2 regions of the Candidatus Sodalis pierantonii str. SOPE genome follow, and region 2 is predicted to be linked to the other one. Evidence: riboswitches for the same ligand, from Rfam matches in the RefSeq annotation. Region 2 holds a riboswitch; the other holds the start of a gene.
The links. A riboswitch is a leader RNA that binds a small molecule or an ion and turns the genes downstream of it on or off. The one in region 2 is predicted to bind thiamine pyrophosphate.
Positions count from the first base shown of each region.

Region 1: linked by a shared signal. The riboswitch ahead of SOPEG_RS08305 (TenA family protein) and the one ahead of thiM (hydroxyethylthiazole kinase) in region 2 are both predicted to bind thiamine pyrophosphate.

Region 1 is NZ_CP006568.1:1,622,730-1,630,423, reverse strand. Features, by position in the region: gene SOPEG_RS08315 (ABC transporter permease) at 1-451, opposite strand, end outside; gene SOPEG_RS08310 (ABC transporter ATP-binding protein) at 448-1,203, opposite strand; gene SOPEG_RS08305 (TenA family protein) at 1,200-1,898, opposite strand; TPP riboswitch at 2,156-2,257, opposite strand; gene SOPEG_RS08300 (IclR family transcriptional regulator) at 2,583-3,248, opposite strand; gene SOPEG_RS08295 (aldehyde dehydrogenase (NADP(+))) at 3,346-4,929, opposite strand; gene SOPEG_RS27270 (dihydroxyacetone kinase family protein) at 4,957-5,100, opposite strand; gene SOPEG_RS08285 (dihydrodipicolinate synthase family protein) at 5,159-5,911, shown strand; gene SOPEG_RS08280 (MFS transporter) at 6,105-7,016, shown strand; partial or broken gene SOPEG_RS30825 (FAD-dependent oxidoreductase) at 7,013-7,291, shown strand; gene SOPEG_RS29345 (hypothetical protein) at 7,349-7,501, opposite strand; gene SOPEG_RS08270 (FAD-dependent oxidoreductase) at 7,458-7,694, shown strand, end outside.
Region 2 is NZ_CP006568.1:3,282,187-3,289,880, reverse strand. Features, by position in the region: gene tsuA (thiosulfate utilization transporter TsuA/YeeE) at 1-628, shown strand, start outside; gene tsuB (thiosulfate utilization sulfurtransferase TsuB/YeeD) at 650-874, shown strand; gene SOPEG_RS16545 (GNAT family N-acetyltransferase) at 941-1,426, opposite strand; gene SOPEG_RS16540 (helix-turn-helix transcriptional regulator) at 1,701-2,423, shown strand; TPP riboswitch at 2,864-2,964, shown strand; gene thiM (hydroxyethylthiazole kinase) at 3,011-3,799, shown strand; gene thiD (bifunctional hydroxymethylpyrimidine kinase/phosphomethylpyrimidine kinase) at 3,796-4,599, shown strand; gene istA (IS21-like element ISSoEn3 family transposase) at 4,933-6,483, shown strand; gene istB (IS21-like element ISSoEn3 family helper ATPase IstB) at 6,495-7,244, shown strand; partial or broken gene SOPEG_RS25125 (IS256-like element ISSoEn2 family transposase) at 7,472-7,694, shown strand, end outside.

The DNA of each region.
Region 1 (7,694 bases), 1.7 Mb from region 2:
CGTTATCTACCCGGCGCAGCCCGTCGAAAAAGGCCGACACGATCGGGAAAAAGATGATAAGCACCGCCATCGCCACTTTGGCGCTCATGCCGTAGCCGAACCACAGCACCAGCAGCGGCGCCAGCGCGAAAACCGGTATCGCCTGGCTGGTGAGCACCACTGGCATTAACCAACGCTGCAATCGGGGGAAATGAACCATCCCCAGCGCCAGCAGCCCGCCCAAAACCACCCCGATCAGTAGGCCGCCCATAATTTCCAGCGCGGTGATAGCACCGTGATGCGCCAGTAGAAGGCGGCCGCGCCACAGGGCAGTGGCCACGGCCGTCGGCGAGGGCAGGAGGAATGCGGGGATGCCCGTCAGGGTAATCAGCCACCATAGCAACAGCAGACCGGCGGCCACCGTCAGGCCTTGCCGCCAGCGCGCGCCCGGCGCATTAATCGCCGCTATCATTCCGCGCTCCCCAGTAGTTGGCGCAACAGCGCGCCCTGGCTTTGCTGCACGGCGGGATCATCCGGCGCCCGCGGCGACTCGCCGGCGAGGTCCAGGCCGGTGAGAAACCGCGCGGGTTGCCCGGCGAGGACCCACAGCCGATGGCTCAGGCGGCACGCCTCGAGGGGATCGTGGGTGATAAGCATCACGGTATGCGCGCTAAGCAACCGTGCCGACAGCGCCTGGATCTTGGCGCGGGTCAGGATGTCGAGGGCAGAGAACGGCTCGTCCATCAGTACCACGGGCTGACGTTCGTAGAGCGTTCGGGCCAGGGCGGCGCGCTGCCGCATACCGCCGGAAAGCGCGGCGGGCAGGCTCGCGCCGACGCCGTCCAGGCCGACCTCGGCAAGTAAGTAGTCGGCCCAGTCGCTCTCGGCTTTCTCTCTGCGCAAACGCGCGCCGAGGGTAATATTTTGTTTCACCGTCAACCACGGATAGAGCAGGTCCTTTTGCCCCATATAGGCAATCCGACCGGCAAGGGGCAGGCCATCGCTGCCGCTGACGGTACCGGCGTCCGCCGGCGTCAGACCGGCGATGATCTTCAGCAGGCTGGTTTTACCCACGCCGCTCGCGCCCAGCACCGCAGCGCATTGGCCGCCGTCGAGGGTAAAATTCAGTTTGTCGAACAGGACCCGATTATTCAGGCGCAGCGTCAGGTCACGCACCACAATCCCGATTGCTGCAGGGGGCGCGGGCGTCACGGCAGCGATCATACGGCTATTACCGTGGGGTGGGGCGTCAACCCCATTTGCCAGAAAGCGCTTTCCAGCCGGGTGGCGGTGGTGAAAATGGCGGACAGAGCGTCAAAACGCTGTTCGGCGCCGCGCGCCTGGCCTACGCGCTCTAATTGATCGATGGCGGCCCGCGCGCCGCTCAGGTAGTCGCCGTCAGAGTAATTCTGGATCCATTCAGCATAGGGATTGCTCGCCAGAACCGTGGCGGGATCATCCCGTAGGCGCTGGCCGATTTCGGCATAGCCCGCGACGCAGGGAATCAACGCGACCAGCAAGTCAAGGACATCGCCGGACTGGCCGATATCCAGCACATAGCGGGTATAGGTCAACGTCTCGTTGGCTTCGGGCTCTTTTGCCATCTCCTCCTCGCGCAGCCCCCATTGCGCGCAATAGGCCACATGCATCGGCAATTCTTTCACGATAGCCTCCAGGGAAACTACCGCGGCGCGGATCTCCGGCAGCGTGCGCAATTTGTAGGCCAACAGGGCATAAGCCCGGACGAAATGAATAAGAAAGAGATAGTCTTGCACAAGATAGCAGCGAAAAGCGCCGTCCGGCAGCGTACCCGCCGCCAGTTGGCGGACAAAATCGTGATGAATATAAGCCTGCCAGTGATGGCCTGCTTCTTGTTTTAAGCGTCCGTACAGACCGTGCTCGAAAGCGGTTCGATTCATGGCGAGCATTCCTTTATGAAAGACAGCCGCGGCCCGGCAGGGCGATAAGTGCACCCTTGCAGGAGACCTTAGGACAGGGGGAGTAGGCAGGGCATGTCATTGCGTGCCGGGGGGCGGAGAGCGAGCATGCGCGCAAAGCGACAGCGGCCAGCGGCAGCCAGAGCGAATAACGGCGGACGATGTCACGGACAGGGGGAAAATGCATGAGACCTCCAATCAGGGTGCGGAGATCCGGGTACGCTAAGGTGAATAGGCAACAAGCTATTACCGACCGTCCCTTCGCTGGCATGACCCAGATCAGGTTCAAAGGGTTCGGCGATAGCCATCTCAGTCCAGACAAGACACCCCTCGGATACGCTAGTTATACGGGATTCGTTTTTTTATTTCAATCCTTACCGGCGCATCGGACGGCTGCGCGGACCACGACGCGCGCGGGCCGCGGAGGCCTACCCGTGGACCGTCGGTCGCGGCAAAAGGGAGAACAAGAGAGGCGTATTAGTCAGGATGCGATGACAGCGCGTCGAGCGGCGCAGTGGCCGACGGTGCGCTCTGGAGCCTGCCCGGCGTCCAGCCGAGTTCCAGTGAGATTTTATGGGCAGTTTCCATTACCAGGCCGGCCAGCCCCTCCAGTCTAGGCAGAGGAAGGCGATCCGCAGGCCCGGATACGCTGACCGCGGCGAAAACCTAGCCATTGGTGCCGCGCACGGGGGCGCCGACGCAGTGAACGCTCAGCTCATTTTCTTGCAGATCAAAAGAATAGCCCCGCTCGCGGGTAAGCCGCAGCTCTGCAAGCAGGGCATCGCCGTCGGTCAAGGTGTGCGGCGTGCGCTCAATCAGCGTGTCGCTGATGATTTTATTGATAAGCGTGGGGGGGAGTTGCCAGGCAAGGAACGCTTTGCCCACGCTGGTGCAATGCACCAGCGCCGCTTCGATACGGGTTATCATGGTGTTGCCGCTGCTGTTCATCGCCTGGCGCTCAACATAGACCATTTGTGCGCCGTCAAATATACATAGATGGGTGTTTTCATCGGTAATCAGCTGCAACTGGGTGGCGTATGGCCGCGCGTGACTATCGAGGTCGAGATTATGCAGCACCAGACTGCCCAACTGGAATAATTTCATGCCCAGCTTATAGGTGTCGCGTTTACCGTTTTGCTCCAACAGGCCGATGTCGCGTAGGGAGGAGACCAGACGATGGGTGGTGGCGCGCGGCAGCCCCGTGCGTCCGGCGATTTCGGCCTGCGTCAGGTTCGCATCCCGCTGAGAGAAGCATTCCAATATTTGCAGCACCTTGGTCAGGCTTTTGATTGACGCCTGATTGGTTGTTTCACTATTGGCGCTGTTGTTCATACCCACCCCATCAATGACCCGCCAGACAATCCGGACGGCCTCACGCCGCCCTTAACCTTGACACCGACGACCCCGGCGCCGCCCCGTGCGCGGGCGGTCACGGCATGGGCCGCTTTGCGCCAACGCCTTCGATAATGTCGAGTATATCTCGAATAGTGGGATTTTTGCATCGCTTAACCTTCCCTATACCAAAAGGCATCAGGCGTCGCGCCCTGCAAGGCGCCGGCATACGCCTGAACGACGCCGAGCGCGCGTCGCTGGTGGCCGGAAACGGACCGCCGTGAACCATGGCATAGCCAACGTCTACCCCGGTGGGAAAACCATTGACCAATAGGCGGCCGGCGCGACGCTCAAGCGTTGGCAGCAGCGTCTGGGCGAGCGGATGGTCGGCCTCGTCCAAATGCAGCGTCAAGGTCAATTGCCCCTCCAGCGCGCGGATCGCCTGCTGTAATTGCGCGTCATCGTCAAAGCCCACCACCAGCGACGTGGGGCCGAACACTTCTTCGCTCAACCGAGGCTCGGCAAGAAAGTGCGCCCCGTCGGTGTAGAGCACCGACGCCTGCCCCTGATTGGCGCTTTGCACCGGTTGCCCCTGGGCCAGCAGGCTCACGCCGTCGACGGCGGCGAGCCCTGCGGCTTTATCCCGCCAGGCCTGCCAAATCCCGCGGCTTAACATGGTGGCTGCGGGGGCCTTGGCAAGTGTTGCAGTCAGATGCTGGCAGAATTGCGTCAGCGCTTTGCCTTTCAGCGCCAGGACCAGCCCAGGACTGGTGCAAAATTGGCCGACGCTCAGGGTCAGCGAGTCCACAAAGCGGGCGGCCAGCTCCGTTGATCGGTTCGCCAGCGCCGTGGGCAGCAGGATCTGCGGATTAATGCTGCTCATCTCGGCGTAAAAGGGCACAGGCACCGTTCGCCGCAGCGCCAGCGCCAGCAGTGCCAGGCCGCGCGCGCGCCGGTAAATCCCACGGCCTGGAATAAGCGGATGCGTGACCAGCCGCTCCCCCACCTCATGGCCGCCGCCGTGCAACAGGGAGAAAACCCCTTCCGGTAGTGCGAGCTGCTGTGCCGCTTGTTGTATGGCACGTCCGACGAGTTCGCTGGTGCCGGGGTGGGACGGGTGGGCTTTTACCACGATGGGGCACCCGGCCGCCAGCGCCGAGGCGCTATCGCCGCCGGCCACGGAAAACGCCAGCGGGAAATTGCTGGCGCCGAACACCGCCACCGGGCCGAGCGGGATGTGGCACTGGCGTAGGTCGGGACGCGGCAGCGGCTTACGCTCCGGCAGAGCTTCCTCGACGATGGCCTGCAAAAATTCCCCCCCCCCCCGGCGCACCACCGCGGCAAACATCGCCAGCTGGCCGACGGTGCGGGCGCGTTCCCCTTCAATGCGGCCGCGAGGCAGGCCGGTCTCCTGTACGGCGCGGATGATAAGGCTATCCCCCAGCGCCACGATGTTTTCGCCGATGCGCGTTAAAAAGTCGGCGCGGGTCGACAACGGCAGCGCGCGGTAGGCGTCAAAGGCCTGCTCGGCCAGTTGGCAGGCGAGGTCGACATTCGCGGCATCGGCGGCAAAAAACTCGGGCGCCAGGGGACAGTCCTGGCTAGGCTCATCGGCATAGAATCCGTTGCCGCCGCCCCGGGTGCAGCGATTCCCCAAAATCAGATTACCCGTCAGTTCCATTAGTATCCTCCCGATAAAGTCACGTGATTACAAAGCTTCCACCATTCGCAACAGCGCCACCTGGCCGGGATCGTCCAGACCGATAGAGCGTTCCGCGAACATGCGCGCGCGGCCGATGCGGTTGGGCCGTTGCTGAAATGCCGCCAGCGTCTCTTCAAGCGTGGCGCGCATCAGGGCGCGTGGATCCTCCGGCACCGGCTGACTCTCTAGCGCCAGCGCCAGCGCGATCGTGGTCGGCGGCAGTACCGGCGAAGGCCACACCCTCTCGGACGAGGAATTCAAACAGGCGATGGCCGAGGCGTATGATACCAACCAGGGGCGCGTGCCGTTTGTGGCGGGACTTATCGTCAACAGCACGCGGCAGGCGATCGCGCGGGTGAAGTTGCTTGAAAGGCTGAAGCTTGATGCGCTCCAGGTGACGCCGGTTCACTACTTGTTCAAGCCCGACGCGGACGCCACCGTGCGCCATTTCCGCGAGATTTATGACGCCACCGGCATTCCGATTCTGATTTATAACGTCATTCCCTGGAATTATCTCAGCCTGGAGCTGATGAGCCGCATTATGGAAGAAGTGCCGGGGGTGGTGGGGATGAAGCAAAGCTCCGGCGACCTGAAAGCCGTATCCGATTTGTTGCTCAGCTGTCCGGACAAAATTATCGTCAGCGGCGTGGATGCGCTGTTGTATCCCGGTTTTGCCCTGGGCTGTCAGGGCGCCATTTCGGCGTTGACCAGCGCGGTGCCGTCGGTGGTGCACAAAATGTTCACCGCCGTGGAGCAAAACGATCACCGAACGGCGCGGGATTTACATTTCCGCCTGGCCAAACTGTGGAACACCTTACCCCACGATAATCTGCCGGCCTGCGTGAAGTATATTCAGTCGTTGCAGGGGGTGCCGCTGTTCCAGCCGCGTCCGCCCATGCAGCCCGTCAGCGAGGCGTTAAAACGTGAAATTAAACAGGCATTTGATCAGCTTATGAGTTAGCCGCTACGGCCTGCGTCCCGTCAAGGCGCAGGCATCAATAATAAAATAGCCCAGCGCCCACTGTACCCGGGCGCGATGGAGGCCTACGGCGATGAAATCTTACCAATCAACACTCGCGCACGACGGGCGCAAACCGCCCGCCGCGTCGGCGCCGCTGGATTTGCCCCGTCCCAAAGGACGTAACCTACGCTGGGTGATCATCGGCATTATCGCATTATTGACCATTACCAATTACCTCGATCGCGGCAATCTGTCGGTGGCGGCGCCGCAAATCATGCAGGATCTGCATATCAGCAACGCCATGATGGGGGTGGTGCTCTCGGCGTTCGTCTGGCCTTACGCCATTATGAATTTACCCACCGGCTGGGTGGTAGACCGCTTCGGCGTCAAGCTACTGCTGGCCCTGGCGGCCACCCAGGTCGGTCTGGCGCTAGCGCCTCCGGTTTCCACGCTGCTGATGGAATACTTCGGCTGGCCGGCGATGTTCATCATTATGGGGATCTTCGGCTTCGTAGCCCTGTTGGGCTGGCTGGTGGTTTACAGCGAACCCGAACAGCACCCGCGATTGCACAGCGATGAATTGCGCTATATTACCGCCGGCCAGCAGCACCGCCAGGAGGCGCCCGCTGCGCAGCAGGGCAGGGTATCGCTTAACGAATGGAGTCAGCTGTTCCGTTATGCCTCGACCTGGTACATGGTCATCGGCGGTTTTTGCCTGCAATATGTGTTCTGGTTTTATATCAGCTGGTTACCCACCTATTTGCAACAGGCGCAGGGGTTCACCCTCAACCGCGCCGGTCTGCTCTCCGCGTTACCTTATATCGCCGGCGGCGTGGCACTGCTGACGCTCGGCATGTTCACCTATAGCCTCTCTTCCGGTAACTACTGGACGTTGGCCGCCGAGGCCGTCACCTCTAAACGGCTGGTGGCCTCGGTGAGCAGTATTCAAAATTTCGGCGGCTTCCTCGGCGGGGCCTGCGCGCCGATCGTCACCGGCATCGTTATTGACCGTTTCGGCGGGTTTGTCCCGGCGATTGTGATGGCGATGGCGATGATTTCCGCGTTGATGTATGGCATTGCGCTGCGCCGCCGTCTGCCGGTATGAAGGAGGATCTCATGACACAATCTCTTCAACCCCGGCAGCCGTTGGCTATCGATGTACTAGTGGTGGGCGCGGGATCGGCCGGCGTCGCCGCGGCGGTAAGCGCGGCGGAGGAAGGCGCCCGCACCCTGCTGGTGGAGGCGGCGGGCAGCGTTGGCGGTACCTTGGCCGGGCAATTGCTGGAGCACAGCGCCGGCTTCCACAATCGGGAAGGGCATCAAGTGGTGGCGGACTTCGCCCAGCGCCTGGTCGATACCAGCGGTGATGCGGTGGTGGCGCACCTGGCGCAATCTTCATTTCAGCCGGACAGCGCCGATGCCTGTCAGCCGGTGTCGTTACTGTTCAAGCTGGCCGGCGTCGATTTCCGGCCACTGATGGATTATGCTTGCAGCCACCCGGAAGAGTTCCTCCCGGGAAGCGTATTTCCCGACGCCGCCGAAGAGCATATTAACTTGTGGGGCTTCACCACGCTGCTGCAACAGGGGCATCGCGACGGTCGCCTGGACCTACGTCGCCGCGATCGGCAATCAGGTCGGGGTACACGAATCGCGGCGCGTGCAGGGGCATTACACCCTGACGCAGCACGATGTGCAGCAAGGCACCCATTTTGCGGACAGCATCGCCTGCGGCGGGTTTCCGATGGATATCCACTCCTCTTTGCAGCCGGGGCTGTCCCATACC
Region 2 (7,694 bases):
TGCGATGGCGGACACCTTGGGCTTGTCTCCCTGGCTGTTCATCGCCCTATTGGTGCTGGTGACCGTCTGGTTAGCGCGCCGGGAATTGAAAAAACCGACGCTGGCGATAGCCGCACTACCGGCAAAAAAAACCGGGCTTGCCCATCTGCTGTTTGAAAAACGCTGGCATCCCTTTGCCACTGCCGTAGTGATAGGCTTTATCGCGACGCTGGCCTGGCCGTTAAGTATCGCCTCCGGACGCCTCTTCGGCCTGGGCATTACCGCGCTGAGCGCCAATATTGTGCAGTATCTGGTGATAGGGGATGACAAATTCATCAACTGGGGGGTGTTTTTAGTACTGGGCATTTTCCTTGGCGCGTTCATCGCTGCCAAAGGCAGCGGTGAATTCCGCCTGCGCGCCGCCGATGCCGCCACCTTGATGCGCAGTTGCACCGGCGGCATCCTGATGGGATTCGGCGCGACTACCGCCGGCGGGTGTTCCATCGGCAACGGCCTGGTGATGACCGCCATGCTGACCTGGCAGGGCTGGGTCGGATTGGCCTTTATGATTTTGGGCGTCTGGACGGCGTCATGGTATCTGTTCGTACGCCCGCGGCGCCGGGCGGCATTGCGCGCGGCATCAGTCTGATACAGGTAATAAGGAAACGTAATGATTAAGAAACTTGATGTTATCAGCCAGGTTTGTCCTTTCCCGCTTATCGAAGCGCAGTCCGCGATGGCGGCGTTACAGGCCGGCGACGAGCTGATCATTGACTTCGACTGCACGCAGGCGACGGAAAGTCTGCCCCAATGGGCGGCGGAACAGGGGCATCTCGTTACCGATTACCAGCAGGTGGGAGCCGCACAGTGGAGCATCACGCTTACAAAAGCCTGAGGCGGCGCCCGGGGAATAGCGCAGACGGCGAATCGCCAAAGCCCTTGATGGCGGCACTGGCCCCCATCAAGGGCGCGTGGATGCGGCGTTTCGACGCGATGAAGCCGGCGGCTGGCGGTGATGCATCAGATAGTATTCGCCGTTCTCCGCCAAACCGGTGGTAATGACGCGCCAGCCGTTATGCAGATAGAAGCGCAGCGCGCGTTGATTGAGCATGAGGCACTTCAGCGCCATCGTGCCCCGGCATAAAGGATAGCAGGCGTCCAGCAGGGCGGTCCCCACCTTTTGCCGTTGCCACTGGGGAGCAATAAACAGGTTATGCAAAAAACGGTCTTGCACCGTGAGCGAAGCAAAGCCGGCGATATCCTGGTCGATTTCCGCCACCAGGATCTTTTCCCCAAGCGTTACCGCGTCAAAATCCTCCAACTTCCAGTGGCGGTCGTCCAGCCACAGCCAGTTCGCTTTGCGTGAGGCGAGAAACAGCGTGCGCAAAAAGGGGCGGTCCGCTTCCTGATAATTTCTGACGGTAATGTCGCCGCTGTTCCTGTTCATTGCATGTCCTGCTGGCCGGGGAACCCAAAAGATGAGCGAGAGTTAATTATGGTACATGTTATTTAATGTTCAGGCTAATCAAAGTAACCGCAACGGATTGATTTGTTCGGCCCGATACTGTGACGGATAATTATAAACACCTCTGTTAGTGGTTGCTTCCATTGTGGGCTTCTTATACTATCCAACAATCATAAAGTAAAATAGCTGCACCGCCGGATTTCCATCATCGGTGTGATTATTCCGTTCATTCAAATAAATATAACAGGTAGAGATAATGGGTGACCCAAGCGATAAGGATTATATGCTATTCATCAACCAGATGAAGAAAAATATTAAACTTTATCTTTCACATATATTTAACGATTCCGATGTTTTCACTTTCGCCTACTTCATGATGAATAAGGGCGAAGGACACCCTGCCTATATGATATCCGATTACCCGGCGGGTTGGCTGAATCAATATCGTAATTATGGTTTTCAAAAAATTGACCCGGTACTGCTGATCGCCTGCCGTAAGTTTACGCCTTTTAGCTGGCAAAATAATCCCAATCTGCCGGACCAAAACTTTTATAAGATGTCTAGCGATTACGCCCTTGACAATGGTTATACCTTCACGCTGCATGATCCTGACAACAATCTGGCGACGCTAACAATAATTCAGATGAAGCAAGGTGCTGATTTTTATGATGTCATAGAGCGTGAAAAAGATAAATTCCAGATGTTGCTCATCACCACCCATGAAAAAGTCATCCGCTTTTTCGACGCGCGTAAGGAACAGGTGACCGAGGGGACTGAACAAGAACCCTGCCGGCTATCGCCGCGAAAAAAAGAGGTGTTGTTCTGGGCAAGCGTGGGTAAAACCTATAATAAAATCTCCACTATCCTGTCTATCAGCGAGGGGACTGTTAAATTTCATATTCGCAATATCAATAAACTTGGTGTGGCGAACGCAAAACACGCTATCACGCGCGCAATGGAACTGAAACTGTTAAGTTAGTCGTCTAGAAGATTTCCTTCTCAATCCAACGATACCATTGAGACCCTACTAATTAATCCATTTTTTTTATTTAATCTGTATAACCTATTTTGCTGTGGAGGATGTCGATTCCATTCCTTTAGTTCCCACAATATTTGTGTACTTTGTTCTCCCGGCGCTTGGACGTCATTAAAAGATCCGGGCTAATAACCCCCCGTCGGGTAAACCTGGAAAATAAAGAGGTAAAATAACGCGCCGTGCTGGCCCGGGGCATCGCTGTCGGGCACGCGCCCCGGCGGCGCGGCAAAAGTGAAACGCGTTATCGGGACCGAAAGCGCGATGGTTCCGTTGGTTGACGCGTTTGTCAGACGCTAGAGCGTAAATGGATTGTGTTCCGCCTGGCCATTGGGCTATCATGCCCGAAGGAAGACATCGCCGTTTATCCCTAAAAATGCTATTTTATCAATGACTCGGGGTGCCTCGACCGCCAGGTTAAGGCTGAGAAATACCCGTATTACCTGAACTGGATCATGCCAGCGTAGGGAAGTCACGGTCCCCATTCACCCGCGGAACCGCCTTCTTGATCGCCGGTGGGAGTAATGAGAACCATGCAACCCTCCGAATTACCGGGCGCAATTGCCGCCCAGACCCTGCTGCAACTGCGCCAGCAGGCGCCGCTGGTGCACTGCCTCACCAATGATGTGGTGCAAACCATTACCGCCAACATGCTGCTGGCTTTGGGCGCTTCCCCCGCTATGGTGCTGGAGCCGGAAGAGGCCGCGCAATTCAGCGCCATCGCAGATGCCTTATTGATTAATATCGGCACGCTATGCCAGCAGCGCGCCGAGGCCATGCTAGCGGCGATCGCCGCCGCCAGGACGGCGGATACGCCTTGGGTTCTGGATCCCGTCGGCGTCGGCGCGCTGGATTACCGCAGTCATTTCGCCCGGCGTCTGTTGACCCTGCAACCGGCGGCGGTGCGCGGTAACGCCTCGGAAATTTTAGCGCTGGCCGGCATTGTTCCTGCCGGCCGCGGCGTTGACAGCGGCGATGATTCCCTGCAAGCTCTGCCCGCCGCACGGGCGCTGGCCAAGGATTGCGGCGCGGTGGTAGCGGTAACCGGCGCGGTAGACGTGATTACTGACGGTATTCGCGTCTGGCAGGTCGATGACGGCCATCCGTTAATGACGCGCGTGACCGGTACCGGTTGCGCATTGTCGGCGGTGGTGGCCGCCTGCACGGCCTTGCCGGGCGAGCGGCTGGACAATGTCGCTGGCGCCTGCCGGCTGATGGCTCGCGCCGGCCGTCTGACCGCCGCCTGGGCGGCGGGGCCTGGCAGCTTTTCCAGCGGCATGCTCGATGAGTTGTATCGTCTGTGCGCGGAGGATGTGCAATGAGTCGAATTTACTATGCGCTGTCCATCGCCGGCACCGATCCCAGCGGCGGGGCCGGCATCCAGGCCGATTTGAAAACCTTTTCAGCGCTCGGCGCCTATGGCACTACGGTTGTGACCTCGCTGGTGGCGCAAAACACGCGCGGCGTACAGTCGGTCTATCCCATTGATGCGGCGTTTGTGGTGGCCCAGATGGAGTCGGTGCTGAGCGACGCGCGTATCGATAGCGCCAAAATCGGTATGCTCGGACAAGCATCGGTTATCCGCGCGGTGGCGGCCAAGCTACAAAAATACCCCATTCCCTGGCTGGTACTCGATACGGTCATGGTTGCGAAAAGCGGCGATGCGCTGTTGGATGAGGATGCGGTCACCAGCCTGCGGGATATTTTGTTGCCGTTAGCGTCAATTATTACCCCCAATCTTCCCGAGGCGGCGGTCCTGCTCGGCTGTGCGCCGGCGGTGGATGAGCATCAAATGCGTCTGCAGGGCCGCGCGCTTCTGACGTTGGGGTGTCAGGCGGTGGTGATGAAAGGCGGCCATTTGGCCGGCGGCGCAAGCCCGGACTGGCTGATCAGCCCGGAGTATGAGCTTCGCTTCGACAGCGCGCGGGTCGCCACACGCCACACCCACGGCACCGGCTGCACGCTGTCAGCCGCGCTGGCCGCGCTGCGCCCGCGTTATGATGATTGGCCGCAAACCCTGCGGGCGGCCAAAGCGTGGCTGCAGCAGGCGTTGCTGCATGCCGATGATTTACGCGTGGGGCAAGGTATCGGACCGGTCCATCATTTCCATGAGTGGTGGTGATACCCCTTCAAGAATGCCGGCGGCGTAGGTGAGCAGGTCATGCTCCAGCTGCAAATGCCGCGCATCGAAAGCGTTAAGCATGAAACTGGTCTCGGCGCGCTGCGGTCGGATCAGCAATGCGGGACGCGGCTGTGCCTGAGCGTTTGCTTCTGCCTGAGCGGTACTTGCTGGTTCCGGTCACATCCGATCACTGATTCCGATTTCACCCGATCACTAATTCTGATTTCATCCGATCACTGATTCCGGTCGCCCGATCAGCGATTCCGATTCTGTCCGATCGCTCATCTTCTGTTCCGCCATACTCTGGAGACTTTTAGCTTCCGGGGGCATGGCATGGCACGTAAAAAGAAGAAAGCGAGAACGGAAATGTGCATCTATATTAATGTCTTACGTATGAAATTCGAGCAGCGTCGCTCGAATCGCACTATCGCAGCAGCGCTCGGCATAGGCTGTACTACCGTGCACGATATCCTCGGCCGATTCACGGTAGCTAACCTGGCCTGGCCATTGCCGGCGGAACTGTCCCCCGTCGACCTCGACCGCCTGCTCTATCCCGGCAAATCCGGAAAAGTTATCAATACCTTACCCAGCTGGCTTGATATCGATACCGAGTTAAGCCGCAAGGGCATGACCAAGCAGCTGCCCTGGATGGAATATCAGTCCGCCGTGGGCGGTGATGCCCTCGGGTACTCACAGTTTTGTGCACTGTTCCGTGACTGGAAAAAGAAGCAGCGGCGTTCCATGCGCATGGAGCACAAGGCTGGCGAAAAGCTCTTCATCGACTTCTGTGGCTCCACCGTACCTATCGTCAACCCTGCGACCGGTAGCGTACGCCAGGTCGCTATCTTCGTCGCTGCCATGGGCGTGTCAGGCTATGCGTATATCGAAGCCTGCGAAGGCCAGGACATGGCATCGTGGCTCAACGCCAATAGCCGCTGCCTGCACTTCATGGGTGGGGTTCCGGAGCTGATGATACCTGATAATCTGCGCAGCGCTGTCAGCACCCCTGACCGCTATGAGCCGGTCATAAACCAGAGCTACCAGGCGCTGGCAAATCACTATGAGACAGTGGTGCTACCGGCGCGCCCGAGAAAACCGAAAGACAAGGCGAAGGCAGAATCAACTGTGCAGCTGGTAGAACGCTGGGTTTTGGCCCGGTTGCGTAAACGTAGGTTCTACTCGCTGGCCGAACTCAACCAGGTGATACGAGAACTCAATCATGAGTTGAATCTGCGCCCGATGCGTCATTACGGTGGACAAAGTCGCCTTGAACGCTTCGAGCAGCTGGACAAACCGGCTCTTGGGCCTCTACCGCCCACACAATGGGAATACAGTGAGTATCTCGTTGCCCGAGTGGGACCTGATTACCACATAGACTACGGCAAAAACTGGTACTCGGTGCCGCATCCGCTGGTTGGCGAGCACGTTGACGTCATCGCCACCCAACGGCTGGTGCAAATCCACCATAAGGGCGTCTGCGTGGCTACGCACCCTCGCAGCGATAACGCCTATAGGCACACGACTCAGGCGGCGCACATGCCGGCTAACCATAAGGGGCAGAGTCAGTGGACGCCGGAAAGGCTGTGCAGTTGGGCGCTGTCGGTGGGTGTGTGCACACTGAAAGTGGTCGAGTCCATCCAAAAGAGCAAAGCCCATCCGGAGCAGGCTTACCGCTCCGTGCTGGGGCTACTCAATCTGCAACGGCGCTATGAGACGACGCGACTGGAGAAGGCCTGCGCGCTGGCGTTGGAGAAAGGGTGCATTAACCGCTCTTTCATAGCCAACGTATTGAAACACGGTCGTGAAAGTGAGGTCACCCAGGACGGAGCCGGCGTATCAATGCTGGTTCACGAAAACCTCCGAGGTCCGGACAGTTATCACTAAGGAGAATAAATATGGATACACTGTTAATGGCTCTGCGAGAGCTGAAGTTGTCGGCAATGGTCCAGGCGTTGGAGACGCAACGCGAACTCCCGGGGAGTTATGGGGAGCTGGGGTTCGAGGAGCGGTTGTCGCTGATGGTAGAAGCGGAAAATTTGCATAGAAAAAACAACCACATATGCCGTCTGCGACGGCAATCGCAAATGCGCTTGCAGGCAAAACCGGAAGATATCCGCTATATCCCTAGCCGAGGAGTGACACCGGAACAGATGCGAGATCTGCTAGGGGGACAATATCTGAAATATCAGAAAAGCATACTCATCACGGGGCCGACAGGTACGGGCAAAACCTGGCTCAGTTGTGCGCTTGGTGAGCAGGCATGCCGGCAGCAATATAGCGTGCGTTACTGGCGAGTGGGTCGGTTGCTGGCCCATCTTCACCAGTGTCAGGTAGACGGGACCTATCTAAAACAGCTTAAGCAGTTAGAAAAAATAGAGTTACTGATCTTGGACGACGTGGGCCTAGAATCAATAAGTCCGATGCAGGCAACGATGCTGTTGGAGGTGATGGAAGATCGCTACGACAAAAGCAGCAGCATCCTGATCAGTCAACTGCCGGTGAAAAAATGGTATGGACTGATAGAAAACCCCACGACAGCTGACGCGTTACTCGATCGGTTAGTACACCCCAGCTATAGACTGGAACTTAAAGGCGAATCACTACGCAAAGAGCAAGGAGTAGCCAGCACAGGAAAAATAGACTAAACCCGAGTCAGAAGATGAGCGAACACGTGATCGAATATCACTGGAATGGGTGATCGGAAAATATCAGAATAACTGATCGGATGTCGCCGGAACAGCTGATCGGATACGTCGGAATCTGCAGTACTGGCGGCCAGGGTATAAATATAGCCCGGCGGGAGCCTGTTTAGAAATTTGTGTATTTGCCTGATTTTGATATGTTCAATCTAACATCAAAAACAGGTTAATTTATGGACGAAAAACAGTTGCAGGCTCTGGCTAACGAACTGGCCAAAAATCTCAAAACCCCTGAAGATCTCAGTCACTTCGATCGGCTGCTGAAAAAAATTAGCGTCGAAGCAGCTCTCAATGCCGAAATGACCCATCACCTCGGCTACGATAAAAATCAGCCTAAACCGGGGACCAACGCCCGCAACGGCTATTCCACAAAAACCGTTACCACTGGCGCTGCGT